2 regions of the Paenibacillus nitricinens genome follow, and region 2 is predicted to be linked to the other one. Evidence: predicted binding sites of a transcription regulator. Region 2 holds the regulator's gene; the other holds the start of a gene.
The links. The regulator CtsR, encoded in region 2, represses protease genes until heat stress. The targets are predictions, from matches to a motif close to ATGGTCAATAAAGGTCAAACA.

Region 1: a site for CtsR is predicted at 3,756-3,776, ahead of clpP (ATP-dependent Clp endopeptidase proteolytic subunit ClpP). Genes of this name have one in related genera too.

What each region holds. Positions count from the first base shown of each region.
Region 1 covers NZ_CP183948.1:181,411-197,917, forward strand. Annotated here, with positions in the region: gene ACN6KS_RS00880 (HPr family phosphocarrier protein) at 1-100, shown strand, start outside; gene ACN6KS_RS00885 (SIMPL domain-containing protein) at 251-1,006, shown strand; gene ACN6KS_RS00890 (PdaC/SigV domain-containing protein) at 1,129-2,229, shown strand; gene ACN6KS_RS00895 (GDSL-type esterase/lipase family protein) at 2,339-2,977, shown strand; gene clpP (ATP-dependent Clp endopeptidase proteolytic subunit ClpP) at 3,073-3,669, opposite strand; tRNA gene ACN6KS_RS00905 (tRNA-Arg) at 3,863-3,937, opposite strand; gene ACN6KS_RS00910 (sugar-binding transcriptional regulator) at 4,272-5,324, shown strand; gene gap (type I glyceraldehyde-3-phosphate dehydrogenase) at 5,427-6,437, shown strand; gene ACN6KS_RS00920 (phosphoglycerate kinase) at 6,554-7,735, shown strand; gene tpiA (triose-phosphate isomerase) at 7,762-8,514, shown strand; gene gpmI (2,3-bisphosphoglycerate-independent phosphoglycerate mutase) at 8,516-10,060, shown strand; gene eno (phosphopyruvate hydratase) at 10,131-11,417, shown strand; gene secG (preprotein translocase subunit SecG) at 11,630-11,863, shown strand; gene rnr (ribonuclease R) at 12,207-15,083, shown strand; gene smpB (SsrA-binding protein SmpB) at 15,813-16,292, shown strand; RNA gene ssrA (transfer-messenger RNA) at 16,491-16,507, shown strand, end outside.
Region 2 covers NZ_CP183948.1:6,174,011-6,190,517, forward strand. Annotated here, with positions in the region: gene gltX (glutamate--tRNA ligase) at 1-894, opposite strand, end outside; gene ispF (2-C-methyl-D-erythritol 2,4-cyclodiphosphate synthase) at 948-1,436, opposite strand; gene ispD (2-C-methyl-D-erythritol 4-phosphate cytidylyltransferase) at 1,433-2,131, opposite strand; gene ACN6KS_RS27650 (PIN/TRAM domain-containing protein) at 2,227-3,315, opposite strand; gene pssA (CDP-diacylglycerol--serine O-phosphatidyltransferase) at 3,495-4,232, opposite strand; gene disA (DNA integrity scanning diadenylate cyclase DisA) at 4,297-5,373, opposite strand; gene radA (DNA repair protein RadA) at 5,388-6,755, opposite strand; gene clpC (ATP-dependent protease ATP-binding subunit ClpC) at 6,949-9,417, opposite strand; gene ACN6KS_RS27675 (protein arginine kinase) at 9,453-10,517, opposite strand; gene ACN6KS_RS27680 (UvrB/UvrC motif-containing protein) at 10,546-11,070, opposite strand; gene ACN6KS_RS27685 (CtsR family transcriptional regulator) at 11,101-11,562, opposite strand; gene ACN6KS_RS27690 (GNAT family N-acetyltransferase) at 11,949-13,121, opposite strand; rRNA gene rrf (5S ribosomal RNA) at 13,542-13,658, opposite strand; rRNA gene ACN6KS_RS27700 (23S ribosomal RNA) at 13,786-16,507, opposite strand, start outside.

The DNA.
Region 1 (16,507 bases), 800 kb from region 2:
CGGCACGGAGATCTATATCAGCGCGGATGGTGCAGACGCCGATCAAGCTGTAAACGCTTTGACGAGTCTCGTCAGCAAAGAAGAGCTTGAGAACCAATAATCTTTTGACATGACTTTTTATTGCATGACTAAAAAGCCCCTAGGGGCTTTTTTTAATACCAAAAAATAGATTTAAGATGTGCAACATTTACCAGAATGACTCGTCTAGAGGATAATAACAAATCACAAAAGATGAAAGGGGCTGGCAAATATGAAAGGTTTGGTAAAGAAGATTGGTTCAGTGTTGATTGTAGGGAGTTTGTTAATTGGAGGAATTGGTATGAGTGGTGTCTCCCAGGGTCCTACAAAGGCTTACGCAGATGAAGTGCAGAAAAATGTTGTTAGTGTAGTAGGTAAAGGCGAATTGTCCATCAAGCCGGATATTGTATACTTGTCCATCGGAGTAGATACTACGGCGTCAACTGCGCAAGAAGCACAAAAAACAAATGCTGCTAAAATCCAAAAGATCACTACCCTACTGAAAGGGACTTGGAAAATCGCAGATAAAGATATTCAAAGCACCCAATTCTATGTGCAACCCAACTATAGTTATAGCGAAAAAGAAGGACAGCAAGTAAAAGGATACAACGCGAATCATACGCTGTTAGTGTCTTATAGAGATCTGACTAAGGTTGGTGAATTGCTTGACGCTGCATCTGCAGCAGGGGCAAACAATCTCGGAAATGCACGTTTTTCTGTGGAAGATACTTCTGCCTTTGAAGCTCAGGTGATTGAAAAGGCGATGGCGAACGCAGATGTTAAGGCAGGAGCTATTGCTAAGGCAGCTAAACGTAGCTTAGGCCAAGTGCTCACGGTTAGTCAAAATGATGGCGATATTACTCCAGTATATTTTGAACAAAATCTAAAAATGGATATGGCTGCAGCAGATGCTGGTGCAAGCACATCCGTACAACCGGGAGTAGTTAAAGTTACAACCCAACTAAGCGTTATGTATGAATTGAAATAGTAGCCTACAAGATGAATACAGAGAGAAGAGGTAATCTTCCGCTTAATAGTGGGGGATGCCTCTTTTTTGTGTAAGCTCTCTGGGATTATGTTTAATTAATTGGAAAGGAGAGGGAAAACAAGATGATGAATATCTCAAAAGAAATCGTACGCAAATGGGGCATAGGTTTGATGTCGGCGGGGTTATTGCTTGGTGGAGGATTACTGCCTAGTGATACGGGTTATGCAGCGTCTGATCAGGCGAAGAGCAAGGCTAATGCTTCAAGTATAGTATTAAAGGCGAACGGGGTGATTTCGCAGCAGACAGGTATTGTGCAGGAAGGGAAGGTCTGGATCCCAATTACCTTTATGCGTGATGTGCTGGGATTACCTCTCACTTATGATAAAGAAGAAAATGCATACACGATTGGAAAAGGGACGGCTAAAGCCAAGTTAACGCTATCTAGTTTTGGTACTTCTATCTGGGTGAACAACTATTACATTCGGGAATATGAAGGAAAGCTAATAAACAATCGTCTCTATGTTCCATCCGGTCTCTTAAATGATTATTTGGGCTATAAAGTGGATTGGACTCTAGGCTCTAGTAAGCTGAACGTGATGAACAGACCACAGAACGCATTGACAGTAACCACTGAGACCTATGCTAAAGATCGAAAAGAGGCTTTAATCCAGCTTGATTATCCGAAAATTAGTGGACTGAGTCAATCCGCTGCGCAAAAGGCCATGAACGATACCTTGAAAGAAAGTGCCATGAGATTCGCCGCAGGGGCAGAGCAGGATATCTCCAATCGTTCTGGGTCAGAGCCCAAGTATACTTATGATATAGATTATGTAGTGACCTACAATCAGAATGGTGTGATTAGTTTGCTGATGTCACAGTATAGCGATACGGGCGGGGCTCATGGCATGACCAACCGGGAGGCGTTTACCTTCTCGCTCAAGGATGGCAAACGTCTATTGCTGGGCGATCTTTTTGGTGCTAACCCAAACTACAAAAAAACGTTAAATGCTAAGTTGAACAAGCTGGTAAAAGCGGAGGAAAGTTATTTGGGAGGATTCAACGGATTGAATACGGAAAAGTATTTTTATCTGAAGGATGATCAGGTCGTTCTGTTCTTCCAATTGTACGAATACACAGCATATGCTGCGGGGTTCCCCGAATACCCCTTTACTTTCAAAGAACTGTTGCCGGAAGGCGGTAGCCCATTTGCTGCTGTAAAATAAATAGAGAATTCGTAACCGCTAGTGCCACCACTGGACATCTCCCCCTTACCAGAATCACCTCGAATTCATATGCTAAATGGAGTAACTAGTTTATGAACGGGGGAGAGCTATGAGCTATCAATACACTGCAATTGGCGATTCCTTGACGACTGGATTTGGCGCTCTGCCAGGTAACGGTTTTGTACCGGTGTACCGTAGAATGGCGGAAGGGAGACTGCGTTCTAATGTAGCCTCTACGAATTTGGGCGTGAATGGATTGACTACTTCTGAACTGGAACAGCGGCTACGGGGGAGTGCAATGACTCGCGAAGCCATTCGAGCAGCCGACATTATCACGCTATCCATCGGTGGCAACGATTTAATTCATGCTGCAAAGGCTGCAGCTAGACAACCTGGGAATTTATCTAAAGAGCTGGGAAGATCACTGCAGGAATGCAAACAAAATTTCGCTGTCATTATGAGTATTCTCTTCCAATTGAAAGCGGGGGCACGTAGACCTTATATCATTCGAATTGTGGGATTGTATAATCCCTATCCTCAGGTAGTAGGCGCTACAGAGTGGGTGAAGCAGTTTAACCGCTATGCATCGCAGTATAGTAGCCGAGTAGTTGGATTTGCTTCTATTTATGGTGAGTTTGCAGGAAATGAGAGAGGCCTTTTATCGTTTGACCACTTACATCCTAATGGCCGAGGCTACCGTGTGATTGCTGAGAAACTCAATGCGCTTGGTTATGGTGGTTTGATTTAATTGAGATTCATTTGTAATGGGGGTCTGAAAAGCAAAGAGGCTGTGCACTAGCCATCAAGTGGATAGTGTACAGCCTCTTTGTGTTGTTTTATAGCTTACACACCGCTAGGCAGTGTTTTCTCGATGACTTTATCAACGATACCGTAAGCTGCCGCGTCTGCAGCAGTCATGAAGTAATCACGATCTGTATCCTTCTCAATACGTTCCAGGGGTTGACCCGTACGTTCTGCAAGAATGCGATTCAGCTTATCGCGCAATTTGAGGATACGGCGAGCACGGATTTCGATATCCGTTGCTTGACCTTGAGCACCACCCAGAGGTTGGTGAATCATGATCTCACTGTTAGGAAGTGCGAAGCGTTTGCCTTTAGCACCAGCGTTAAGCAGGAAAGCTCCCATGGAAGCTGCCATACCGACACAGATGGTGGAAACGTCTGGCTTAATGTACTGCATTGTATCAAAAATAGCCATACCTGCAGTGATGGAACCACCAGGGCTATTCACATAAAGGTGAATGTCCTTCTCAGGATCTTCGGCAGCCAAGAACAGCATTTGTGCGATGATAGAATTGGCTACCACGTCATTAACCTCCGTTCCAAGGAAAATGATGCGGTCCTTCAGCAGGCGGGAATAGATGTCATAAGCGCGCTCACCGCGGTTGCTCTGTTCTACTACCATAGGAATATAACTCACGTGGAAAACCTCCTTGATATTGGTTCTTCAAATGTATTCATTTTTACTCTTGCCGTATTACCCACATGATAAACAAATTCAAACAAAAAGTCAAAGAAAGTCAAACTTATATTCAAAAAAAAGAGCCGACATGCGGCTCTTTGGTTAAGTAGTAGTATAGGCACTACTAAATTATGTACAAAAGTGAAATTAATGGCGCGCCCGCCAAGAATCGAACTTGGATCTCAGGCTTCGGAGGCCTACGTCATATCCATTGGACCACGGGCGCAACAAAAATGATTATAATATAATTCCTGAGCAATTGCAATGAATTTAATAATACAGAGCAGGACACTATCCTTTTTCTTAAAGGTAGACAAGCTTATATTCGTTTTCACTCAGAGATAGAATCTGGATAGTTAATGACAGGTTTTAGGTGCTTTAACTCTTTCCCAATCTTATAAATGTATAAGAAGACAAGCGCTTGAGAATTCTACTCTCGGAAGACTTGCACTTCGAGCAATATTTGGTTAGAATATGAGTGGGACTTAAAAAGTTTACCCGGGACATTTTGAGACCATGAACAAGGGAATAGAGGAAGACGAAGTTGCAGGAGTGAAAGCATGCGTAATTTATTAGATATCCAAAAGCAGCTTCTGCCTGATCTCATGGAAACCCTTAAGAGACGGTACACGATTCTTCATCAGATCATGCTGTCCGATATCATTGGACGCAGAACGCTTGCCGCTTCGCTTGATATGACTGAGCGGGTACTGCGTGCCGAGACGGATCTTCTGAAATCGCAAGGGCTCATTGAGATCGAGAGCGTTGGTATGCGCATTAGCGCTGCTGGGCGCAGACTGCTTGATTTGCTAGAGCCGGTCGTTAAGAGCCTGTTTGGTCTGGATGAGCTGGAAGAGAAAATTCGGGCAACATACGGTCTGGATAAAGTCATTGTGGTGCCGGGTGATTGTGAGTCATCACCATTCACCAAACGTGAGCTTGGCCGCGCAGGTGCAAAAGCGCTGCTCAGTGTCCTCCGTACAGATGATATTGTTGCTGTCACAGGTGGATCAACGCTTGCCGATATGGCTGATCAACTGACACCGCCGTTATCCCTTTCCTATAAGAACGCCTGGTTTGTTCCAGCGCGTGGCGGATTAGGAGAGAGTATGGAGATTCAAGCCAACACGATTGCCTCTACAATGGCAAAACGGGTTGGAGCGAATTACCGGTTGCTGCATGTCCCTGATTTACTTAGTGGGGATGCCTATCAGTCATTAGCACTTGATTCTAATATTGGAGAGATTGTACAAATCATCCGCAGTTCGCGTATTATTGTACATGGGATTGGGGATGCCATTGAAATGACTCGCCGCCGCAAGCTGGATGAGGCTACTGTCTCAGAAATCCAGGGTGAGGGAGCAGTGGCAGAATCCTTTGGATATTATTTTAATGAAGATGGTCAGGTTGTGCATACGATGCTTACGATGGGATTACGTCTAGAAGATATTGTTCGGACGGAAACTGTCATCGGTATTGCCGGAGGCAAGCCAAAGGCCAAAGCTATTCATGCCATGCTGCGTTTCGGGCAGGAGAATATTCTCGTCACGGACGAGGCTGCTGCTGTGGAAATAGGCAAGGAGATTGACAATCAGTTACAGATATCGTCGTAACTTACTAGAACATATATCTTGCATTATACTTAACATTGTTGTCATGACAGGCTTCACGGTCTGTTTTGAATAAATAAAACGAATTCTAGGAGGAACTATTCAATGAGTGTAAAAGTTGGAATTAACGGATTTGGACGTATTGGACGCCTTGCTTTCCGCCGTATTCAAAATGTAGAAGGTATCGAAGTGGTAGCAATCAACGACTTGACTGACGCTAAGATGCTTGCTCATTTGCTTAAATATGATACAACTCAAGGTAAATTCCAAGGTGATGTTGAAGTTCATGATGGCTTCTTCAAAGTCAATGGTAAAGAAGTTAAGGTTCTTGCTAACCGCAACCCTGAAGAATTGCCATGGGGCGACCTAGGCGTTGATATCGTACTTGAGTGCACAGGTTTCTTCACAACTAAAGAAGCAGCTGAAAAACACTTGAAAGGTGGAGCTAAGAAAGTAGTTATCTCCGCTCCAGCTACTGGCGACATGAAAACTGTCGTTTACAACGTTAACGATGACATTCTTGATGGTACTGAGACTGTTATTTCCGGCGCATCTTGCACTACTAACTGCCTAGCTCCAATGGCAAAAGTATTGAACGACAAGTTCGGTATCGTTGAAGGCTTGATGACTACAATTCACGCTTACACTGGCGACCAAAACACTTTGGATGCTCCACATGCTAAAGGTGACTTCAGACGTGCTCGTGCAGCAGCTGAGAACATCATCCCTAACACTACTGGTGCTGCTAAAGCAATCGGTCTGGTTATTCCAGAACTTAAAGGTAAATTGGATGGTGCAGCTCAACGTGTTCCAGTTGCAACTGGTTCCCTCACTGAGCTTGTAACTGTTCTTGATAAGAGCGTTACTGTTGAAGAAATCAACGCAGCTATGAAAGCAGCTTCCGATCCAGACACTTATGGTTACACTGAAGATGAAATCGTATCTTCCGACATCAAAGGTATGACTTTCGGATCCCTGTTCGATGCTACACAAACTAAAGTATTGACTGTTGGCGACAAACAACTGGTTAAAACGGTTGCTTGGTATGACAATGAAATGTCCTACACTGCACAATTGGTTCGTACTTTGGAGAAATTCGCTAAAATCGCTAAGTAATTGACTTGATATAAGCAACATCTATAGAGCGGAAACAGAAGTTCCTTGTTTCCGCTCTTTCTAAATGTATTTCTTGTTTCCTGCTAGAAACAATATGGGGTGTGGAGGAATTAATCATGAACAAAAAGAGCGTCCGTGATGTAGAAGTAAAGGGTAAACGCGTATTTGTACGCGTGGATTTCAACGTGCCTGTAGAAGACGGTAAAATTACTGATGATACTCGTATCCGCGAAACACTTCCAACTATTAAATATTTGATTGAGAACGGTGCAAAGATCATTCTTGCAAGTCACATGGGTCGTCCTAAAGGCCAATTCGTAGATTCCATGCGTTTGACTACTGCTGCTGAACGTCTGTCCGAGCTTCTTGGCAAACCAGTAGCTAAAGCTGACGAAGCTGTTGGTGAAGCTGTAAAAGCAAAAATTGCTGAGCTAGGAGAAGGCGACGTACTTGTACTTGAGAATGTTCGTTTCTACCCAGGCGAAGAGAAAAACGATCCTGAACTGGCTAAACAATTTGCTGAACTGGCTGATTTGTTCGTTAACGATGCGTTTGGTGCGGCTCACCGTGCTCATGCATCGACAGAAGGTATCGCTCATTTCCTACCAGCTGTATCCGGTCTTTTGATGGAGAAAGAATTGTCTGTTCTGGGTAAAGCTCTTTCTAACCCTGAGCGTCCTTTCACTGCAATCATCGGTGGTTCGAAAGTGAAGGACAAAATTGACGTGATCGACAACCTGCTGAATTTGGCAGACAATGTCTTGATCGGTGGCGGTCTGTCCTACACCTTTACCAAAGCATTGGGATTTGAAATCGGTATTTCCCTAGTGGACAACGATAAATTGGGAACTGCTCTTGAATTCATTGAGAAAGCCAAATCGCTTGGTAAGAACTTCTTGCTTCCAGTTGACGTCGTGGTAGCCGATAAATTCGGTGCGGATGCCAACACGCAAATCGTTCCTTTCAATGAAATCCCAGAAGGCTGGGAAGGTCTTGATATCGGACCGAAAACCCGTGAGCTTTATGCAGATGTGATCAAAAACTCCAAGCTAGTTGTCTGGAATGGACCTATGGGTGTATTTGAAATTGATAAATTCGCTGAAGGTACAATTGCAGTAGCAAAAGCTTGTGCAACTACTGAAGGTTATACTGTTATTGGTGGCGGAGATTCCGCAGCAGCAGCAGAGAAATTCCACCTGGCTGATCAAATGGATCATATTTCAACTGGTGGCGGTGCATCCCTTGAGTTCATGGAAGGCAAGGCGCTTCCTGGCGTAGAAGCACTGAACGATAAGTAAGACCCAAGAAGGAGGCAACTTAAGTCATGAGAACACCAATTATCGCAGGAAACTGGAAGATGTTCAAAACAGTTCCTGAAGCAGAAAGCTTTATTGCTGACATCAAAGGCAAAGCAGAAGTAGAAGGCGTTGAGACTGTAATCTGCGCTCCATTTACTAACCTGCCTGCACTTGTAGCAGCTGCAAAGGGTACAGACATCAAGATTGGCGCACAGAACCTGCACTTTGAAGATAACGGTGCTTACACTGGAGAAATCAGTGGTGTAATGCTTAGCGATCTCGGCGTAGACTATGTAATCATTGGTCACTCAGAGCGTCGTGCTTATTTTGGCGAAACAGATGAAATCGTGAATAAGAAAATGCATGCTGCATTCCGTCACGGTATCACTCCAATCGTATGTGTTGGCGAAAAGCTCGAAGAGCGTGAAGCTGATCAAACTAAAGCAGTATGTAAAGTACAAACTGAAGCTGCATTCCAAGGACTTAGTGCCGAGCAAGCAGCAAAAGTTGTCATTGCATACGAACCTATCTGGGCTATTGGCACAGGTAAATCATCCACTTCCCAAGATGCTAACGAAGTTATTGCTTACATCCGCAGTCTTGTAAAAGATTTGTATGATGCAGCAACAGCTGAAGCTGTTCGTATTCAATACGGCGGCAGCGTGAAGCCTGAGAATGTAACTGAGTACATGGGCCAAAGCGACATCGATGGTGCGCTTGTTGGCGGTGCCAGCTTGCAGCCTGCTTCCTTCGTTCAATTGGTTGAGGGGGCGAAGTAAGATGTCAGCTCCAAGACCTGTAGCTTTGATCATCATGGATGGTTTCGGTTTGCGTGGAACCTCTGAAGGTAACGCCGTTGCTCAAGCTAACAAACCTAACTATGACCGTTACTTGAAACAATATCCTAATACTACCCTTACTGCTTGTGGTGAAGCTGTTGGTCTTCCAGAAGGCCAAATGGGCAACTCTGAAGTAGGGCACTTAAATATTGGTGCAGGACGGATTGTATACCAGGATTTGACTCGTATCGATAAATCGATCCGTGAGGGCGAATTCTTCGATAATGAAACACTGGTAGCCGCAGTTAGAAATGCTAAGAACACAGGTAAAAAGCTTCATCTTTACGCGCTTGTATCCGACGGAGGGGTACATAGCCATATTAATCACCTGTTTGCTATGCTTGACCTGGCTAAGAAAGAAGATATGCACGAAGTGTATATCCACGCTTTCATGGATGGCCGGGACGTACCTCCAGATAGTGGTAAGAAGTTTGTTCAAGATCTGGTTGCTAAGATTGAAGAGGTTGGAGTAGGTACAATTGCTACGGTATCCGGGCGTTATTACGCAATGGACCGTGACAAACGTTGGGATCGTGTAGAAAAAGCCTATCGTGCTATGGTTTATGGCGAAGGACCGAAATACACGGATGCTCTGCAAGCTATCACTGCATCTTATTCAAATTCCGTGTTCGACGAATTCGTTGAACCTAGCGTAATTGTAGACAGTGAAGGCAAGCCGGTAACGGCAGTAGAGAGCGGCGATTCCGTCGTGTTCCTCAACTTCCGCCCTGACCGTGCTATTCAGTTGTCACAAGTGTTCACGAATCAAGATTTCCGTGGTTTCGAACGGGGTCCTTTGTTCCCGCAAGACTTGCACTTCGTATGCCTGACTACTTTCAGTGAAACGGTACAAGGTTATGTAGCCTATTCACCGAAGAACCTGGATAACACATTGGGTGAAGTACTTGTGCAACAAAACAAGAAGCAACTGCGCATCGCGGAAACTGAGAAATATCCGCACGTAACGTTCTTCTTCAGTGGTGGACGTGATGAGGAGCTTCCAGGAGAAACTCGTATCTTGATCAACTCTCCTAAAGTAGCAACCTATGATCTTCAACCTGAGATGAGTGCTTACGAAGTGGCTGCAGCCTGCGTAGCAGAAATTGAAGCGGAAAGACAGGATGCTATTATCCTTAACTTTGCAAACCCTGATATGGTTGGACACTCCGGAATGCTGGAGCCAACAATCAAGGCTGTAGAGGTAACTGATGAGTGTGTAGGTAAAGTAGTGGACGCAGTAGTTGCCAAGGGTGGCGTTGCGATCATTATTGCCGATCACGGTAATGCAGACATGGTGTTTGATGAGAACGGTCGTCCGTTCACAGCTCATACCACTAACCCGGTTCCGTTCATCCTTACGGATGAAAATGTTGTATTGCGCGATCGCGGTATCCTTGCCGATGTAGCACCAACCATTCTGGATCTGATGGGACTTCCGCAACCTGCTGAAATGACCGGTCAATCCATGATTGCTAGTCGCAAATAAGGAAACAATACCTAAGATTCAAGCTTTAACAATTAAAAACCAAAACATTGTTTAAAGGAGATTAACTAAAATGACTATTATTTCTGATGTATATGCTCGCGAAGTCCTTGACTCCCGCGGTAACCCAACTGTAGAGGTTGACGTTTATCTTGAATCCGGTGCTAAAGGCCGCGCTATCGTTCCTTCCGGCGCTTCCACTGGTGCTCATGAAGCTGTAGAGCTTCGTGATGGCGATAAATCCCGTTACATGGGTAAAGGCGTTCTTAAAGCTGTTGAGAACGTAAATGAAATCATTGCTCCAGAAGTTATCGGTATGGACGCTCTTGATCAGGTGGGCATCGACAAATTGATGATTACTTTGGACGGAACACATAACAAAGGTAAATTGGGCGCTAACGCAATCCTAGCAGTATCCATGGCCGTAGCTCGCGCAGCTGCAGCAGCATTGGATATTCCTTTGTATGTATACCTGGGCGGATTCAACGCTAAAACTCTTCCAGTACCAATGATGAACATCATCAATGGTGGTGAGCATGCAGATAACAACATCGATGTTCAAGAGTTCATGGTTCTTCCTGTAGGAGCTCCAAGCTTCAAAGAAGCTCTTCGTACAGGTGCTGAAATTTTCCACAACTTGAAATCCGTACTTCAATCCAAAGGCCTGAACACTGCTGTGGGTGACGAAGGTGGTTTCGCACCAAACCTTGGTTCGAATGAAGAAGCTATCACTACAATTATCGAAGCTATTGAAAAAGCTGGTTACAAACCAGGCGTTGACGTATTCTTGGGTATGGACGTTGCTTCCACTGAGTTCTACAAAGACGGTAAATACACACTTGCTGGCGAAGGTAAATCTTACACTTCCGCTGAGTATGTTGACCTTCTTGCTTCATGGGTTGAGAAATACCCAATCATCACAATCGAAGACGGTATGTCCGAAGACGACTGGGATGGTTGGAAATTGCTTACTGAAAAATTGGGAGACAAAGTTCAATTGGTTGGTGACGACTTGTTCGTTACAAACACTGAGCGTCTTGCAACAGGTATCGAAAAAGGTATCGGTAACTCCATCTTGGTTAAAGTTAACCAAATTGGTACATTGACTGAAACTTTCGATGCTATCGAAATGGCTAAACGTGCTGGTTACACAGCTGTTATCTCTCACCGTTCCGGCGAATCCGAAGATAGCACAATCGCTGACATCGCTGTTGCGACTAACGCTGGTCAAATCAAAACGGGTGCTCCTTCCCGTACAGACCGTGTTGCTAAATACAACCAATTGCTTCGCATTGAAGACGAGTTGGGTGAATTGGCTCAATACAACGGCCTGAAATCCTTCTACAACCTTAAAAGATAATCTGCTTTTATAGCAGAGTACGAAGACCCGCCATTATGGCGGGTCTTTTTTTGAATAGCTGTTTATTCTAATCTTTCAAGAAAAGCTACGACTTAACAGCCTAGGCTGTTGTATTAACGGCATTGCTATGATAAAATAAGAATACTGTTTATGTATCGTGATAACCTCAATTACCATAGATAGTGATGCTTAGGCGTAGGAGGTGGAAGTGAATGGATATCTTTTTGAAAGTTGTGCTCCTGATTTTTTCCGTCGGTCTTATTGCGGTCGTTCTTCTGCAAAAGGGGAAAAGCGCGGGTCTTTCCGGTGCCATCTCCGGCGGTGCTGAGCATCTCTTTGGTAAAACAAAAGCTCGTGGTATGGAACTTGTACTACAACGTGTAACTGTTGGACTTGCTGCAGGATTCTTCATTATGGCAATTCTAGCTGCTGTTTTCATTGACTAAAGTACCTACAGTAAGCCCTCGCTCTGTTCTGAATGGAATGGAGTGAAGGCTTTTTTGTTATAATTAAAAGGAGAAGCACCTGTTGGTGCTTTTCTTTTCATAGTAGTAAGAATAAAGAATTCGGCACGAAAAGCATCATAAAGAAGACTTTCTTTTTCGGTGGAGTGAAATTTTGTACTGCATTTACCTTTGGATGACAGTAACAGGGATGCGCAGGATTGATTTCGTGTATACTAGGGTATGAAGTAGGTAAAGGTAAAATTTACTTGGCATTACTACAGAGCAGGACAAGACATACATATTTGCCAGCGGCTTGGAGCCGCGGAGGGTTGGGGTGACGAACATGATAACACAAGAAATATTACTCGATTTCATGCGGGAAACTGCATATAAACCAATGACTTATGAAGAGCTGGTGAGCCATTTTGCTCTAGAAGATAGCACAGGGTTTAAAAAGTTCGAGGAACTACTAATTGAATTAGAGCAGGACGGAAGAATTGTATTAACTCGAAATGCACGTTATGGCGTGCCGGAACGAATGGATTTACTGCGAGGCCGGTTACAGGCTCATGCGAAAGGCTTCGCTTTTCTTATCCCGGATGATCGTGATCATCCTGACGTATATATCCATGCGAATGATCTTAAGGGAGCTATGAATGGAGATATCGTCCTAATCCGTATTACTTCTAAAAGTCCGTCCGGCGGACGTATGGAAGGTGAAGTTGAACGTATTGTAAAACGAGGCGTATTGCAGACAGTTGGCGTATTTCAAAACTTGGAGACCTATGGTTTTGTGCTGCCTGATGATAAACGGATTAACCGTGATATTTTTATTCCAAAGCAATCCTTCATGGGAGCGGTAGACGGCCAAAAGGTCGTTGTGCGCATTGTTAATTATCCAGAAGGCCGATCAGCGGCAGAGGGTGAAATTATTGAAATCCTCGGACATAAGGATGATCCGGGAGTTGATATTCTATCTATTATCCGTAAGCATCAGCTGCCAGAGGCCTTTCCCGCTGAAGTGATGAACGAAGCGGACAACGCTCCGGAATCCATCACAGAAGAGGAAATTGCTGAGCAGGGACGACGCGATTTGCGTGGACTGAACATTGTCACGATAGATGGCGAAGATGCTAAAGACTTGGATGATGCGGTTAATGTTCAGCGGCTGGAGAATGGGCATTACAAGCTAGGCGTGCATATTGCGGATGTAGGTTATTATGTGCGTGAGAGCTCTGAGCTCGATAAAGAAGCCTATGATCGGGGCTGTAGTGTGTACTTGGTCGATCGGGTCATTCCGATGCTGCCTCATCGTTTGTCTAACGGGATTTGCAGTTTGAATCCACAGGTAGACCGCTTAACGATGTCCTGTGAGATGGAATTTAACGAACACATGAAAGTCGTGAAGCACGATGTCTTTACAAGTGTGATTCGCACCAAGGAAAGAATGACTTATTCCAATGTCCGCAAAATTTTGGAGGATGAAGATCCAGAATTGCTGGAGCGCTATAGTCCATTAATTGATGATTTCCGTCTCATGAAAGAATTGGCGATGAAGCTGCGTGATGCGCGGATGCGGCGGGGCGCGGTTGATTTTGACTTTGAAGAGAGCAAAATCATCGTAGATGAGAACGGCAAGGCTGTAGATATTGTGAAGCGTGAGCGTTCTGTAGCTGAGCAAATTATCGAGGAATTTATGCTCGCGGCGAATGAAACAGTCGCGGAGCATTTTCACTGGTTGAAGGTTCCGTTCCTTTACCGGATTCATGAAGATCCGGATCCAGAGAAGCTGCAGAATTTTATGGCTTTTGCAGCTAATTTCGGATATCACGTGAAGGGACGTGGCAATTCGGTTCATCCACGTGCTTTGCAGGATCTGTTGGAGCAAATCCAAGGGACTAAAGAACAGACCGTTATTAGCACAATGATGTTGCGTTCCATGAAGCAGGCGAAATATGATGCGGAGAGCACAGGCCATTTCGGACTGGCTGCGGAATACTATTCCCACTTCACTTCGCCGATTCGCCGTTACCCCGATCTGGTCATTCACCGCGTAATGCGTGAAGTGATTGAGAATGGAGGGGCGCTGAGCCAGAAACGGCATGATTATTTGGCCGGCCGGATGCCTGATATTGCTCAGCAGTCCTCGGAGCGTGAGCGTGTAGCGGTAGAAGCAGAACGCGATACAGAGCAGCTGAAGAAAGCTGAATATATGCAGGATAAAGTAGGCGAGGAATTCGAGGCAATGGTCAGCAGTGTGACCAGCTTCGGAATGTTCATCGAGCTGGACAATACTGTCGAAGGCCTTATTCGTCTCAGCGCTATGAGCGACGATTATTATCACTTCGACGAAGCGCATATGGCGCTCATTGGCGAGCGCACATCGCGGGTGTTCCGCATTGGTGACGAGGTGAAGATTCGAGTCGCCAAGGTAAATATGGATGACCACACGATCGATTTCGAGTTGGTCGACATGAAGCCACGCGCGCCAGGTGAACATCGCGGCGGTGGCTTTGGAGGCGGCCGCGGTGGCAAGGGCGGCCGTGGGGCTGGTGGCGGCTTCGGCAAGCCAGCCGCTGGGGGTAAGGCCGGCGGCGGCAAGGGCCGCGGCGGTAAAGGCAAGCCCGGCGCTGTTGTAGGCGCGGGCAAGAGCAAGCCGGGCGCTGGTGTGCGCGCCGGCGAAGGGCCGCGCGAAGCGGCCGGTGTTGCACCGGGCGGACGCGGAAAGCGGAAGCGCGGGCGTGATACCGGCGAGGATGCGAGCCGGGTAGTGGCGGCGCCGGGCGGAAGCACCGGCGCAGAGCGCGGAGGCGAAGCCGGCAACGCAGGCGCGCCGCGTGAGCGCAGCGGCGGGCGAGGCCGCGGCGGTGACAACGGCGGTGCCGGTGGTGGACGCGGCATTAGCTTCGGCTTTGGCTCCGGCAAAGGCGGATATGGCGCTCCTGCGTCTGACTCTTCCGGCGGCGAAGTCCGCGGTCTGGACGGCAGCACGAAGTTCCGTAGCCGTGAGGACCGCGGTGGTAACTTTGGCGGTGGAGAAGGCCGTGGCGGTGCTCCAACAGGTAAAGGTCGCCGGAAAAAGAAGAACAAAAGCGGTGTGTTCATCGGTCAATCCGTGACACCGGGCAACGTTCAGACGTCGGAACAAGCCGCTTCTAAACGTAGCGATACTACAGGCAGCGCTCCAGACGGAGCTCCTCGTAAGAGAAAGAAGAAATAAATAACGTTATTGGACTGCGTTACGTAGCTCTATGACACAAGATTAAGCACTGTCTCCTTTGAGGGGGCAGTGCTTTTTTAATTTTTTTTCGCTGCTCAAGTGTGAAAGTCTCGTTTCTGAACGAGACTATTGGTTTCCATAAGTTGTTAAGTAATAGCCTGAAGAAGCTATGAGACAGCGTCATTTTGTGACTTTGACACTTGGATTGGAGCGAAGTAACCAGTGTTATAACGATGCTTATTTTTTGATTGCATAATGTGCAGTTAAAATTCCGGTGTTTCAGTAGAGATTGAGTTAATTGCACTTTGTACAACTAAATCTGATCAGTATCTTCAAAACCGCATGTTTTCGAGTTTTTAACTGCAGAAAGTACAACTAAACAACCATCGAGCGTCTAAATATATTAAATAGATGTATAAAGTGCATTTATGTAGCTTTAGCGTAGCGTCGGAGGGAAAGAGTGAATAGAAAAGGGTATGAGTTGACTGGGATGTGTGAATAAAGAAACACAAACGTATTTTTACAAACAAATGTAATTAAAGTTAACTATTGGGTAAACTTACTGACAACTAGTTGTCAAAATGGCCGAGAAAGGATTACCTGATCCTTCCTTGCGCACAATCGATTCCATTTGTTACAATATAGATCAGACGTTCGATGACTATGTCGTTTAAGATTAGAGAGACATGGTTACTTTAACTTATGAATATGATTCAAGGAGTGATTCTCATGGGTAAAAAAGCAGACGGGAAAGTACTTGCCCAGAACAAAAAAGCTTCCCATGATTATTTTATCGAGGATACTTATGAAGCTGGCTTGGTGCTGACAGGTACAGAGATCAAGTCGCTGCGTAATGGCCGCGCTAATATTGGAGATGCTTTTGCTACGATCCGTAACGGTGAGATTCACATTCACAACATGCATATCAGCCCGTTTGAACAAGGTAATCGTGCTAACCCTACGGACCCGACGCGTACTCGTAAATTGCTGATGCATAAGGAGCAAATTCATAAACTGCTGGGCTTGTCCAAGCGAGATGGATTTACGATTGTGCCACTCAAGGTTTATGTGCGAAATGGCTATGCGAAGCTGTTAATTGGTCTTGGTAAAGGTAAGAAAGAGTACGATAAACGTGACTCTGCTGCTAAGCGTGATGCTCAGCGTGATATCCAGCGTGTATTGCGTGAGAAGCAAAAGATCGCCAGATAATCTAGGAAGAATGGACGATTCAAATGAGTACCAGTTTCCACCTTCAATTCCTTTAACCCACGTGTTAAAGTATTGATAAATGTGATATACTGAGTAAGTAAGATTATTGCTTCGTTACAGACTTCTTCAAGAAGAAGCTGTGGATTGGATCTCTCTTGCTTGGAAGATCCGCTTGATCCGAAGCGCCCTTTTTAATGAGGGGCCGTTCTTGGATT
Region 2 (16,507 bases):
TTCTTTACTGAAGATCTCCTCTTCTCCCTCTGGCGACCAGCCCAGTAGAGAAATGAAGTTAACCAAAGCCTCAGGCAAGTAACCCAATTCATCATATTGCTCAATAAATGTAATTACAGATTGATCCCGCTTGCTAAGCTTCTTATGGTTGTCACCCACAATCAGTGTCATATGACCAAATATTGGGGGTTTCCAACCAAGAGCCTCATAGATCATAAGCTGACGTGGTGTGTTGGAAATATGATCTTCCCCACGTAGTACATGGGTGATAGCCATCAAATAATCATCAACAGCTACCGCAAAGTTATAGGTCGGAATTCCGTCCTTCTTCACGATAACAAAATCACCCATTTCTTTCGTATCAAAAGAAATAGTACCTTTTACGATATCATCGAACGTGTACGTACGATCTTCTGGTACACGGAAGCGAATGCTAGCTACTCGTCCCTCAGCTTCAAAGGCAAGGCGTTGTTCTTCCGTCAAATCACGGTGTTTGCCGGAATATCGAGGGGTTTCTCCACGTGCAGTCTGTTCTTCACGTTCTGCTTCCAGTTCTTCCTCTGTGCAGTAGCAGCGGTAAGCCAAACCTTTATCCAGCAAATCCTGCCAATATACACGATATAGGTCAAGACGTTCAGTCTGGCGGTAAGGTCCGTACTCTCCGCCAACATCAACACTCTCATCCCAATCCATGCCTAGCCATTTCAAATACTTAAGCTGGCTCTCTTCGCCGCCTGCGACATTGCGCTTCACGTCTGTATCTTCAATTCTGATGATGAACTTACCGCCTTGATTACGGGCGAACAGATAGTTAAACAGCGCCGTTCTGGCGTTACCTATATGTAAATGTCCCGTAGGGCTCGGTGCATAACGCACCCGGACTTGATCCGTCATTATATTCCCTCCGCTTCATATGGTTAAAACTTAGATTTGCTACTTAGACCATCTCAAGATGATATCACATCTTGGAGTAGACAGACAATAGATTGTGCGGCAATTCCTTCGCCACGACCGGCAAAACCAAGCTGTTCAGTAGTCGTAGCTTTAACGTTCACCTTGGACGGGTCCGCGTGAAGCGCACGAGCGATAATCTCCGTCATTTGTGGAATGTACGGCGCCATCTTTGGTTTTTGGGCAATAATCGTTGAATCGATATTCCCAAGCTTGTACCCTCGCTCTCTAGCAAGTGCCCACACTTGTTCTAATAATTTCAAGCTATCCGCGTCCTTAAACGCTGGATCTGTGTCCGGAAAATGTCTGCCAATATCACCAAGTCCTAGTGCGCCTAGAATCGCGTCACTTACTGCGTGCAGCAGAACATCAGCATCGGAATGTCCTACTAATCCTTTTTCATAAGGAATCGTAACGCCTCCAATAATACAAGGCCTTCCCTCAACCAGTTGATGTACATCAAATCCTTGTCCTACAGCGATCATGATTGTCCCTCTCCCCTGTTTCTTTCTGTGAATTCTGCAAAATCCAAATCATCTGGCGTCGTAATCTTAATATTTCTGTAGCTTCCCTCTACCACAGAAACCGGAATACCAGCACGCTCTGCCAAGCTGGAATCATCAGTACCTAGAAATCCATCCCGCTCCGCGGCCGCATAGGCATCCAGCAATTCAGAAAGACGAAAAGTCTGCGGGGTTTGAATCGCCCACAGACTTCGCCGATCCGGCGTAGACAGTACTCTACCTTCGTTATCTACCTGTTTGATCGTATCTTTGACGGGTACAGCAAGAACTGAAGCGCCGATCTGCTTCGCTCGCTCGTAACATGCCTCAATTTCATTCGGCTGCACAAACGGACGAACACCATCATGTACCATTACCCACTGTGTCGTAAGTTTCAACAATCCTTTATGTACGGAATGCTGACGCTCAGATCCACCAGCCACTATAGCCTTAACCTTGTCCAGCTTATAGAGCTGTATCCATTCCCGGCAACGATCAATATCTTCCTTACCGGTTACAAGCACGATTTCGGAAATCAAGTCATGCTGCTGAAATACTTCCAGCGTATGAACGATTACTGGTTTACCCTGTAGTAACAGATATTGCTTGCTCTCTACAGTCCCCATTCGCGTTCCTCTGCCTGCCGCCACAATGACGACGCCCACACTGTTTGACATTACTCAGGCTCCTGTCTTTCACGTATATTCCCATCATAACGTGTTTGGCGGGCATTTCCAACCCATAGGACATTTGCCGTGCACTTTATCTACGCCTATTGTGCTTTTTCCAGCAGCTTTGGCTTCGCAAATATCATCCGTCCAGCTGAAGTTTGAAGCACACTCGTGACGAGAACCTCCATCGTGGTTCCGATATATTCCCGTCCGCCTTCCACAACGATCATTGTTCCATCGTCTAAATAGGCTACCCCTTGTCCATGCTCTTTACCATCCTTAATGACCTGAACTACGATTTCCTCACCAGGCAACACTACGGGCTTCACGGCATTCGCAAGATCATTAATATTCAGGACTGAGACTCCCTGTAATTCGCAAACCTTATTCAAGTTGAAGTCATTAGTAACTACTTTACCTCGCAGTACCTTCGCTAACTTCACCAGCTTACTATCCACCTCAGAAATTTCTTCAAAATCCCCCTCGTAGATTAACACCTTCACATCGAGCTCTTTTTGGATTTTATTGAGAATATCAAGTCCCCGCCGTCCGCGATTCCGTTTCAGTAGATCCGAAGAATCTGCGATATGCTGGAGTTCCTCAAGCACAAATTCCGGTATGACAATCGTTCCTTCAATAAATCCGGTTTTGCAAATATCAGCGATCCGACCATCAATAATAACGCTTGTATCGAGGATTTTATGTTCCTCCAGCCCACGACCTTCCGGCTCAGCCGCTTGCCCCCAGCGTCCAGTTGTCCAAAGTGCAGCTAGTTCCTCTTTTTTCTCCAGACCGATCCGCAGCCCCATATATCCAAAAGCTAACGTAACGGGTACCTGCAGCAACTGCCCAGCTTTTCCAAGCCAAATCATTGCAGGATATAACAGAAGAGATAGCAAAAGCCCCCCTGTAAGCCCAGCTGCACCTGCAGCTAATTCATTCATTGGTATACGCGAACAGTACAGAACCGCCTCCCGCAGTTTTGAACCTCCCCATTCCGCGCATAAAGACCCCGCAAACAAAAAAATAATGGCACCCAGCACCGTAAACAAAATGCTTCCCTCTACAGGTAAACTTTCACTCAGCTTTTCCATCCCCTTAGGGAATCCTCTTTCAAGCGCATGGTATAGCGAAAAACCAGACCAAGCACCACATATTAAAGCAAAAGACAATATCACTTTTTTCCACATAACCTAACGCACCTCCTTTTTATTCATCCTTGAATGATCAATACCTCACCAGTATGTTCCAATTTTCAAGACGATAAACTTGGGATAGCGCTGGAATTGCAAAAAGGCTTTGCCATCCCCTAAGGACGACAAAGCCTCTAGCTATAATTATATTAGTTCAACCTTACTACAAGACTGCTTTAACCGTTCTTCGAGTGATACACTTTATCTTCAGAACGTCTTCTACGACGGTGACGGCGTCTGGCTGTCAATCGATCAATGTTTTGTTTAAAACCATATAATGCGTAAATCCCAAGTAAGACGAAGATTAGCTTAGCAATTTGTTCAGGGAACACAACAGCAACAGCCACCGCAACAACAATGACTACTGGCGCTCCGACAACCACTTTTTTAGGTAATCCAACCTTCTTAAAATTAGGATATTTAACAGTGCTGACCATCAAATATGATAAAAGCAATGTAGCCACGATCATAAATGGAGCGGAAACATCTTTATTAAAAAGAGCTAATGTGGCAAGTACACCACCAGCAGCAGGAATTGGCAATCCGATGAAATAACCAGGAACTCCTGGATGAACATTAAAGCGAGCTAGGCGCAATGCACCAAACACCGGGAAAATTGCAGTTACTGTCCAGGCTAATGCAGAATTTAAATCATGCAGGCTTGAAACATACATAATAACAGCAGGTGCTACTCCAAAAGAAACGACATCAGACAAAGAGTCCAGTTCCTTACCAAATTCACTCTCACATTTAAGTGCACGAGCAACTCGGCCATCTAATCCGTCTAACAGCATAGCAATAATAACCATGATAGCGGCCATGCTAACTTTACCGTCAAAAGCCATCATGATACCAAACATTCCGAGCATCAAGTTACCTATGGTAAAAAGACTCGGAATTGATTTTTGTATCATTTCTTCACCTCAATTTTCTCACATTGGCCTTAAACAGCTCCAATATTACGTGATTGTATGTTATTTACATTTGCCTGTCAATAAGAACTTGCTTCTGTAAACGTTTGAGCCCATCCTGAATATTACGAGCCCGCACCTCCCCAATTCCGTCCACTTCATCCAGTTCAGCTATGCTTGCAGACATCAAATTAGGCAGCATTTCAAACCGCTCCACCAGATTATGAATGATCACATTTGGAAGCCGCGGAATCTTATTAAGCAGGCGATATCCACGTGGAGTAACCACCTCTTCAGAAGAAATTGCCGTAGAAGAGTAGCCCAACAATCGAGCAATATGGTTGTCATCCATTAGGTCATCATCACTAATACGTTTGAGACCGGCAATAATTTCACGAATTTTATCTTCTTGCTCTTCCTTAGCATAGTCTCTGTATAGGAGCCATGCTTCTTCCTCTGTATTTCCAACCAGTTCTTCCATCTGCATGCTGATTAAGCGCCCTTCGTTGCCTAGTTCATTTATATATCGTTTAATCTCCATTTTTATGCGCAAAACCATCTCTACCCGCTGAATCACTCCGACCACTTCGGCCACGGTTACGATTCCCTCATACTCCGAAGCAGACAAATTCGTCAGTCCTTGTGTAAGAACCGCTTTGTACTTTTCGAGAGTCTGAATCGCTTGATTAGCTTTAGCCAAAATAGCTCCGATTTCTTTTAACGCATACCGAATGGAACCTTGATACAGGGTAATGATATTGCGGCGCTGTGAAATAGAAACCACCAGTTTACCTGTTTGCTTCGCTACGCGCTCGGCGGTCCGGTGACGAATGCCTGTCTCGATGGAAGAGATGGACGAATCCGGAATTAGCTGTGTATTTGCATACAAAATGCGTTTCAAATCCTCACTAAGAATAATGGCACCGTCCATTTTGGCAAGCTCATATAAATAATTGGGCGAAAAATCGCAGTTAATGGAGAATCCCCCATCCACTACCTCCATCACCTCAGGACTATATCCAACGACGATTAGTGCTCCCGTCTTAGCGCGCAGCACATTCTCAAGACCTTCCCGAAAGGGTGTCCCCGGTGCCGCCAGTCTGAGCAGATCATTCATATTCTCTAATTGGTTATATTCTTTCATAATCCCTGTGCCCCCTAATCTAACGCGACCGATAGTGCATCTGCTACGGTACTGACGCCAATAATCTGGATATCTTGCGGGTGCTTCCAGCCTTTCAAACTTTTCTCTGGCATGATCACCCGCCGGAAGCCTAGCTTCGCGGCCTCCTTCACACGCATTTCCGCGCGCGAAACACCTCTTACTTCACCTGTAAGTCCTACTTCACCGAAGAAAACATCGTAAGGTTTTGTTGAAATATCACGAAAGCTGGAAGCGATACTAATAGCTACTGCTAAATCAATCGCCGGTTCATCCAGCTTTACTCCTCCAGCTACATTAAGGTAAGCATCCTGATTTTGCAGGAACATACCCATCCGCTTCTCCAGTACAGCGATAATGAGTGCCATCCGCTGGTGATCCATACCTGTGCACATCCGGCGAGGGGAGGGGAAATGAGTGGCAGCGACAAGAGCCTGAAGCTCAACAAGCACTGGTCTAGTCCCTTCCATACTGGCCACAACTGTAGATCCGGCTACGCCGAGTGGACGCTCCGACAAAAAGAGCTCTGATGGATTTTCTACTTCGGTTAGACCCACTTCACCCATTTCGAAAATGCCGATTTCATTCGTTGAACCGAAGCGGTTCTTTACAGCCCGCAGGAGTCTATACGTATGATGCCGCTCTCCCTCAAAATACAGCACACAATCCACCATATGTTCAAGCATCCGTGGGCCTGCAATAGCGCCTTCCTTAGTGACATGCCCAACGAGAACTGTAGCAATTCCCCGAATCTTAGCGATACGCATAAATCTTGTCGTACATTCCCGAACCTGGGTCACACTGCCTGGCGCACTAGTTACTTCTGGCATAAATACAGTCTGAATCGAATCGATAACAAGAAATTGCGGCTGAATTTGTTCAATCGCTTCTTCTATGCTTTCCATATTCGTCTCACATAGTACATATAGCTCAGCTGACAACGCCCCGAGGCGATCCGCACGCAGCTTAGTTTGCCTTACCGATTCTTCGCCCGAAATGTACAGTACTCGCAATCCCTGAGTTGTCAGAGCATGCGACGTCTGTAACAAGAGCGTAGATTTACCGATTCCTGGGTCTCCCCCTACTAGTACCAGCGATCCTGGCACGATCCCCCCACCGAGAACACGGTTAAGCTCACCTATACCTGTCAGTATGCGCGGTTCCTTGTCACTTTCTATACTTATGATCGATTGTGCCTTTTCTTTACTATGAAAAATAGGGGCATTCATTCCCTGTGTTTTGACTACGCTTTCTGTTTCCTCCACCATGGAGTTCCAAGCTTGGCACCCGGGACATTTTCCGAACCATTTTGGTGATTCGTATCCACAGTCGGTGCAGAAAAATTTAGTTTTTGGTTTAGCCATTTGTTCTCCTTACGGTTCCGAACTTTTAAATTGCGGATATTTTCTTCTAATGAAAGTTTACCATTTCTGCCCCTTTAACGAAAGGTCATTCGGAATTTGTACTAAATGTATATTTTTAAGTGATAAATTTATATTAAAAAAGCTTCCGCCCCTCTATAAACTGAGGAGCGGAAGCTTTTTTTATTCCATTTTTTTATTCGGATTCTACTTCTTTTTCAAGCAATGGCGCTACAGGAGCATCCACTTTATTCACTACAAGTTCTCCGCCAACTTCATCAATGTTGAGCGAATCACCCTTTTGGATATTTCCTCGGAGCAATTCCTCGGAAAGACGGTCTTCAATATGCTTCTGAATCGCACGACGCAATGGACGTGCACCAAAGGCTGGGTCGTAGCCTTCCTTAGCCAGGAAAGCCTTCGCCGCATCCGTGAGTACGAAATCAACATCATATTCACGCAGTCGCTTGCGCAGCTCATCAGACATCAACGTAACGATTTCAGCAATATGCTTCTCATCAAGGGAGTGGAAGACGATGATTTCGTCAATCCGGTTCAAGAACTCTGGACGGAAGCTCTTCTTCAGCTCTTCCATAACCTTGCCCTTCATATTACCGTATTCTGCTCCAGCATCTTGCACAGCTGTGAATCCAAGTGTCGAATTCTTCTTGATCGCTTGTGCGCCCACGTTAGAAGTCAGAATAATTAATGTATTACGGAAATCGACTACCCGTCCTTTAGAGTCAGTTAATCGACCATCTTCAAGTACTTGCAGCAAAATGTTGAATACTTCTGGGTGCGCTTTTTCAATTTCATCAAGCAGCACTACAGAATAAGGTTTACGGCGTACCTTCTCGGTTAATTGGCCGCCTTCTTCATAGCCAACATATCCAGGAGGAGCTCCGACTAAGCGGGACGTGGAGTGCTTCTCCATGTATTCCGACATATCAATACGGATGACCGCATTCTCATCGCCGAACATGGCTTCAGCCAATGCACGAGCCAACTCAGTTTTACCTACACCTGTAGGACCGAGGAAGATAAAGGAACCCATTGGGCGTTTCGGATCTTTAAGACCCGCACGCGCACGGCGCAGTGCCCGGCTAACTGCCTTAACAGCTTCGTCCTGACCGATCACTCGTTCATGCAGTAAAGCCTCCATGTTAAGTAGACGGTCGGTCTCCTCTTCCTTCAGCTTGCTTACAGGTATACCCGTCCAGCTAGCTACAACCTGTGCAATGTCTTCAGGTGTAACCTCTGAATCCGTGCGACCCTGTTTTTCTTTCCATTGATTCTTTGTCGTATCGAGTTCTTCACGGATTTTTTGCTCTGTATCACGCAAGGCCGCCGCTTTTTCAAACTCTTGACTCTGCACTGCGGAATCCTTCTCCTTGCGGATATCATCCAAGCGCATTTCAAGTTCCTTCAGATTTGGCGGGATGGTGTAAGAATGAAGCCTTACTTTAGATCCTGCTTCATCGATAAGGTCAATCGCTTTATCTGGCAAGAAACGGTCCGGGATGTAACGGTCGGACAACTTCACTGCTTCCACAATAGCTTCATCCGTAATCTTCACACGGTGATGCGCTTCATAACGATCGCGAAGTCCGAAAAGAATTTGGACCGCTTCCTCAGGAGACGGCTGATCCACCGTGATCGGTTGGAAACGTCGCTCGAGTGCTGCATCTTTTTCAATATATTTACGATATTCGTCAAGCGTAGTCGCACCAATGCACTGAAGTTCTCCACGGGCTAACGCCGGTTTCAGAATGTTAGATGCGTCAATGGCTCCTTCCGCGCCACCAGCACCGATTAGCGTATGAAGCTCATCGATAAAGAGCACGATATTACCTGCTTGGCGAATCTCATCCATAATTTTCTTGAGGCGGTCTTCAAACTCACCGCGATATTTTGTTCCAGCCACTACTGAGCCCATGTCGAGCGTCATGACGCGTTTGTCGCGAAGTGTTTCTGGGATTTCATTATTGATAATCTTTTGTGCAAGTCCTTCAGCGATAGCTGTTTTACCAACACCAGGTTCACCGATCAGTACCGGGTTATTCTTAGTCCGGCGACTCAGTACCTGAATAACACGTTCAATTTCCTTACTACGGCCGATAACTGGGTCTAGATTGCCTTCCTTAGCATAAGCGGTCAAATCGCGCGCAAGACCATCTAGGGTCGGTGTGCTGACGTTAGCCGGAGTCCCGCTATGACTAGAGGCAGCCTCGCTGCTTCCCAGGAGCTGAAGCACTTGTTGACGAGCTTTGTTCAAGCTGATGCCGAGGTTATTAAGCACACGAGCCGCGACACCTTCCCCTTCACGGATAAGTCCAAGCAAAATATGCTCAGTGCCAACATACGTATGACCCAATTTGCGGGCTTCGTCCATCGACAGCTCAATCACTTTTTTAGCGCGAGGAGTATAAGCAATGTTCGTAGGCTGTTCTTGACCTCTGCCAATCAATGTCTCCACTTCGTCCTGGATTTTTTCAAGACCTAGCCCTAAAGCTATTAATGCCTTAGCAGCAATGCCGTCTCCTTCACGAATAAGTCCGAGCAAAATATGTTCTGTACCAATATTGTTGTGTCCTAAACGAACAGCTTCTTCCTGCGCCAGCGCTAGCACTTTTTGTGCGCGTTCCGTAAATCTTCCAAACATCATATCTCCTGCACCTCCATGAATAGTAAATATCTATATTAATGTTGTGTTCCCAATGTCTCTCGGAGCAGTTTTGCCCGATACATATCTCGTTCAGTGGCGTTCAGCTCATCGCCGAACATCTTCTGCAGAAATCCTGGCTGTGTCTTAACGTTAAGTTCATTAAGCACTGAAATCGAAAGGCCTTCCAGAATGCCAAGGTCAACTCCAAGTCTCACATCAGACAGGCGTTGAGCAGATTCTTTAAGCTCCATAAGAGCTGCATAACATAAGATTCCGTAAGAACGCTTCACTCGGTCTGTTATTCTCAACGCGGAATCAACAAGCAACCGTTCACGTGCATTTCGCTCATGCTCTATAATCTGGGTAACTACACTGTGAAGGTTCTCTATAATTTCACTTTCCGTTTGACCGAGAGTGATCTGATTAGAAATTTGAAAGATGTTCCCTACTGCTTCGCTACCCTCACCGTAAATTCCTCTTACAGTCAATCCCACTTGGTTTACTGCAGACAATATGCGGTTGATCTGATGAGTCATTACAAGCGCTGGCAGATGCAGCATTACCGAGGCACGAAGCCCAGTACCCACATTGGTGGGGCAACTAGTCAAATATCCTCTTTTATCATCAAAAGCGTAATTGACAGCTGCCTCGAATATATCATCAATCGCCGTCGCACGTTCCCATGCTTCTCTGACCTGAAGACCAGGAAACAGACATTGAATTCGCAGATGGTCCTCTTCGTTAATCATGATGCTGACCGACTCATCTTCATTTAATAAGACAGCCGCACTGCGCGAATCATTAGCCAAGTTAGGACTGATTAGATGCTTCTCAACCAGTACCTTTTTGTCCAGTTCATTCACTTCATCAAGCTTTAGGAGTTGAAAAGATCCGAAATCTGCAGCTGCTTCCTCATGAAACACAGGAGCCAGTAGCTCTAATACTTCTTCCGATTGCTCTAAGGAAGCCAGCATTGGGAACGGAAGATGCTCTAGATTACGGGCAATACGCATACGACTGCTAATTACAATCTCGGAGTGACTACCTCCAGAACGCATCCAATCACTAAGCGCTTGTTCAGTAAATCGGAGACTTGACATGTCATATCCCCCCTATATATCAAAGACTTTACTCTTGTGCTATTTCTTTTTCAAGTTTACGAATCTGATCTCGCAGCTCCGCTGCTTTCTCGAATTCCTCTTGTGTAATACTTTGCTGTAATTCCTGCTTGAGTTCATCTATTTGGCGTCTAAATACAATCTGAGCTCCTGCACGTTTCGGAATCTTACCTACATGTGAAGTACTGCCATGCACTCGCTTAAAAAGCGGGTCCAGTGCACTGTTAAAATACTCATAACAGGAGCTACAGCCAAAACGGCCTAATTTGCTAAACTGGGAGTACGTCATCCCACAATTCTCACACTGCAGACTCTGCGTAGTCTTCGTTGCAGCCGACTTCTCCTTGCCGGCACCTTCAAGATCAAGCAGACCTGAGAGCAGACTGTGGATAGAGAATCCTCCAGCCGTTCCGGGAATGAGTTCACCCTTCTCCCGTGCACAGCTCTCGCAGATATGAAACTCTGTCTTCTCTCCATTCACGATCTTAGTGAAGTGGAGTGTTGCCGGCTTGACGCCACATTCCTGGCATTGCATAAGCGAAAGCCCCTCCCTTATGGTTGACAATTATTTGCCTAACAAAGAGATTAACATCGCCTTCATAATCTTGGCACGAATCTCATCCCGGTATGGAATCTTAACCGTTAGGCATTCCCGAGAAACAGCAGCGCGCATAAGGCACGCTTCACGCTTACTTAGAAAACCAGCTTCCTCCAGCTGATAAATCAGCCCTTCAGCAGCGTTCTGATCAATCCCGCCACCTATAGTATGGTTTAAATGGGCATGCAGTGCCACGTTTGGTGGTAATTCAAAACGTTGAATACGAATATATCCCCCGCCACCCCGCTTACTTTCCACCACATAACCTTTTTCCAGAGTAAAGCGTGTACTGATGACATAATTGATCTGTGACGGTACGCATGAGAACTGGTCCGCCAGGTCATTTCGCTGGATTTCCACCGTACCTTCGGGACTTTCATGCAAAATATTCTTCAGATATTGTTCGATAATATCAGAGATATTGCGCATCACTCATCCTCCAGTGCTTGAATCTTTATAATACCAATTGCAACTTGTATTCATAATGACAATGGTCTTTAATTGAACTTAAACATTTGTGGATAATCCCACGCGTTCAAAGGATCGGATCGCTGTCATTAAGCTTCGTTGACTTTGACTTTCTTTGACTTTTTAATATTATAACATATTCTGTGCTAATTCCAAGTGGATTCTCTTATTTTTCACTTTTTTCAGCGAATGTATTCGGAAATAAAGAACTCTCCCAACTTCTTTCGAAGGGGAGAGCCTAATTTTTGTCAAGAATAAACGTCTTCGTTGTCCTTATTAGGACGATAAGCGTTTATGCGAGAAATATAACGATAATGTATAGCGTTGAACTTATGCTTTCTTATATTTTAAAAATGATCAAATAAAGCTGTCTGTGCTTGTGGAATAATTTCTTCAAACCATTCCACTGCTGCTGCGTGGCCAGAGACACTTCCATAACGAGCCATCTCTGTTGGTCGTTTGTATCCAAGCATCAAGGCCGTCAATGTGCCTATATCACAGTTTAAGTCTGCTTCCGCCCGTTCCCCTTCCACTCGTGTCAAAGTAGCCGATCCCTCATTAGAGATGTTCCATGCCCACAATCCATCATTCCAAGGTGCATACTTATCTTCGATATATATAAGCTGCTTCTTTTGACTACTGTTTCCTCTGAAGGCGTATGTTTCAATGAATGACTTGACATTAACAATCCGCCCCATAAAATAAGGATAATTCTCTTGTTCTATACGTGGATCTGGCAGCAAGAAAGGTAACATGTCATCCGAAGGCACCAGCTTTAAGGATGCACCGGTCACCATCGAATCATGGTTCGCAAGAAATGTCCACAGCCCCTGCCGAGCTTGTTCATTCAAAAAAACAAATTCATCAATGACCAGTTCTCTGTTCTCTATCTTATACAGCACATATCCCTCTGGTTCACCACTCTTGGAGTAAAATACTGCACTCTTTCCTTCATCTTCTAGAACAGAGTTCTCCCACCAGTCCAAATCGCGCTTAAGTGTCCCGTTATAACTAACAGCGAATCGATTGTATAGGCTATCCAATACTTCGATATCTTTGATGTCCCGTTTAACCTTGCCCTCAACTTCAACCTTTTTGGGAAACTTCGCTACTGGAATAGAGTATTTCTTATATTCACAATAAACCTCCCAGCCAAATTTACGATAAAACGGAATCAGGAACGGGTGTAGAAAAGAGAGCGTTTGACCTGCCTCATTCATCGTATGCAGCGCATGAGACAAAAGATTTGCCACATGCCCTTGTCTGCGGTTCTCTGGCCATGTAGCTACTCCTGCTATACCACCCATAGGTACCACTCTGCCCTGTATGTAGACTTGGAGAGGAATAATCGTCAATTTAGCTTCCAATGTTCCATCCTCAAAAGCACCCCATACCTGTTCAGCCTTGAATCTTTCCTTTGCACTTGCCCTTTTTTCACTAGGAAGCTTGTACTGAAAAGCATATTCTGACAAGTTCATGCTCGCATCAAATTCTTCTGAACGTAACTGTCTTATTACCACAAACTCACCTCATCCTTTATAAAATTACTTTTAGGATAAGTATAACAAGAGCGTCAATTGTGCGCTAATCTATTGCATTATTTATAACTTTATTTTCAGTTATCCACAGCTCTATGCAGGTTTAAAAATAGTCTTGAAATCTTGTCCTATCCAAGTTAAAATAGTTATCCACTTATCAATAGCTCTATCCACATAATTCTCGCTATATCCACAGCAACCCGTGTATTACTTAGGTTTTTTGTTGACAGATCCATATAAATATGTATTTAATCCACACTATTTAGGGATTATTTTTCTCTCAATCATCTATCCACATGTGCGTAACTTTTCTGCAAATTCAAAAGTTTATCCACAAGTTTTCCACAGTCTACAATAAACGCAAAAAAGCCACTGTCGATTACTCAACAGTGGTCTAATTGTGCTTGGCAACGTCCTACTCTCCCAGGACCCTTCGGTCCAAGTACCATCGGCGCTGGAGGGCTTAACGGTCGTGTTCGGGATGGGTACGCGTGGAACCCCTCCGCTATCGCCACCAAACATGCGTCTGTCAAACAGACGCTGTCGCGTGAAATTTGCTTCATCACAGAAGTGCGAATAAATTCCATAGCGTAATCCAGGCTTGATGCCTGAAAACTGAATCCGAATTGAATTTGCGTTTTAAGTATAGGATAAGCCCTCGACCGATTAGTATTGGTCAGCTCCATGCATTACTGCACTTCCACCTCCAACCTATCTACCTCGTCGTCTTCAAGGGGTCTTACTAATTGGGAAATCTCATCTTGAGGGGGGCTTCACGCTTAGATGCTTTCAGCGCTTATCCCGTCCGTACGTAGCTACTCAGCCATGCTCCTGGCGGAACAACTGATGCACCAGCGGTACGTCCATCCCGGTCCTCTCGTACTAAGGACAGCTCCTCTCAAATTTCCTGCGCCCACGACAGATAGGGACCGAACTGTCTCACGACGTTCTGAACCCAGCTCGCGTACCGCTTTAATGGGCGAACAGCCCAACCCTTGGGACCTACTTCAGCCCCAGGATGCGATGAGCCGACATCGAGGTGCCAAACCTCCCCGTCGATGTGGACTCTTGGGGGAGATAAGCCTGTTATCCCCAGGGTAGCTTTTATCCGTTGAGCGATGGCCCTTCCATGCGGTACCACCGGATCACTAAGTCCGACTTTCGTCCCTGCTCGACTTGTAGGTCTCGCAGTCAAGCTCCCTTATGCCTTTGCACTCTTCGAATGATTTCCAACCATTCTGAGGGAACCTTGGAACGCCTCCGTTACTCTTTAGGAGGCGACCGCCCCAGTCAAACTGCCCGCCTGACACGGTCCCCGTACCGGATTACGGTACTAGGTTAGAACCTAGATACGATCAGGGTGGTATCCCAACGGCGCCTCCACCGAAGCTTGCGCTCCGATTTCTACGGCTCCCACCTATCCTGTACAGATCGTACCCAAATTCAATATCAAGCTGCAGTAAAGCTCCATGGGGTCTTTCCGTCTTGTCGCGGGTAACCTGCATCTTCACAGGTATTAAAATTTCACCGGATCTCTCGTTGAGACAGCGCCCAAGTCGTTACGCCATTCGTGCGGGTCAGAATTTACCTGACAAGGAATTTCGCTACCTTAGGACCGTTATAGTTACGGCCGCCGTTTACTGGGGCTTCGGTTCATAGCTTCGGATTGCTCCTAACCACTCCCCTTAACCTTCCAGCACCGGGCAGGCGTCAGCCCGTATACTTCGCCTTGCGGCTTCGCACAGACCTGTGTTTTTGCTAAACAGTCGCTTGGGCCTTTTCACTGCGGCCCCCTCGTGCTATTCACACTACCGGGGCACCCCTTCTCCCGAAGTTACGGGGTCATTTTGCCGAGTTCCTTAACGAGAGTTCTTCCGCGCGCCTTAGAATTCTCTTCTCGCCTACCTGTGTCGGTTTGCGGTACGGGCACCTTCTCCTGGCTAGAGGCTTTTCTTGGCAGTGTGAGATCATGACCTTCGCTACTGTAATTTTCGCTCCCCATCACAGCCCAGCCTTAATGATGTGCGGATTTGCCTACACATCAGCCTCACTGCTTAGACGGACATATCCATCAGTCCGCGTCACTACCCTCCTGCGTCACCCCATCGCTCATAGCGGATTACGGTGGTACAGTAATTTCAAACTGTTGTCCTTCGACTACGCCTTTCGGCCTCGCCTTAGGTCCCGACTTACCCTGAGCGGACGAGCCTTCCTCAGGAAACCTTGGGCTTTCGGCGGATCAGATTCTCACTGATCTTTTCGTTACTCATACCGGCATTCTCACTTGTATGCTGTCCAGCGCTCCTTACGGTACACCTTCAACCCACATACAACGCTCCCCTACCCCAGATACATAGTATCTAGCCATAGCTTCGGTGGTGTGTTTAGCCCCGTTACATTTTCGGCGCAGAGTCACTCGACCAGTGAGCTATTACGCACTCTTTCAATGGTGGCTGCTTCTAAGCCAACATCCTGGTTGTCTGTGCAACTCCACATCCTTTCCCACTTAACACACACTTGGGGACCTTAGCTGATGGTCTGGGCTGTTTCCCTTTTGACAATGGATCTTAGCACTCACTGTCTGACTCCCGGCAATAAGTATATGGCATTCGGAGTTTGACTGAGCTTGGTAATCCTTGCGGACCCCGCACCCAATCAGTGCTCTACCTCCACTACTCTAATACCGAGGCTAGCCCTAAAGCTATTTCGGGGAGAACCAGCTATCTCCGAGTTCGATTGGAATTTCTCCGCTACCCCCACCTCATCCCCGCATTTTTCAACATGCGTGGGTTCGGGCCTCCAGTGCGTGTTACCGCACCTTCACCCTGGACAGGGGTAGATCACACGGTTTCGGGTCTACGTCCACATACTCATTCGCCCTATTCAGACTCGCTTTCGCTGCGGCTCCGTCTTCTCGACTTAACCTTGCATGTTAAACGTAACTCGCCGGTTCATTCTACAAAAGGCACGCCATCACCCATTAATAGGGCTCTGACTTTTTGTAAGCACACGGTTTCAGGTTCTATTTCACTCCCCTTCCGGGGTGCTTTTCACCTTTCCCTCACGGTACTGTTTCACTATCGGTCGCCAGGTAGTATTTAGCCTTAGCAGATGGTCCTGCTGGATTCATACGGGGTTTCACGTGCCCCGCACTACTCGGGATCCGTCTCGGAGAGAACACAGTTTAGGCTACAGGGCTTTTACCTCTATCGCGGGCCTTTCCAGACCTCTTCACCTACCATATTCCTTTGTAACTCCATGTGAGACGTCCCACAACCCCTAAGAGCAAGCTCTTAGGTTTAGGCTGTTCCGCGTTCGCTCGCCGCTACTGACGGAATCACTATTGTTTTCTCTTCCTCAGGGTACTT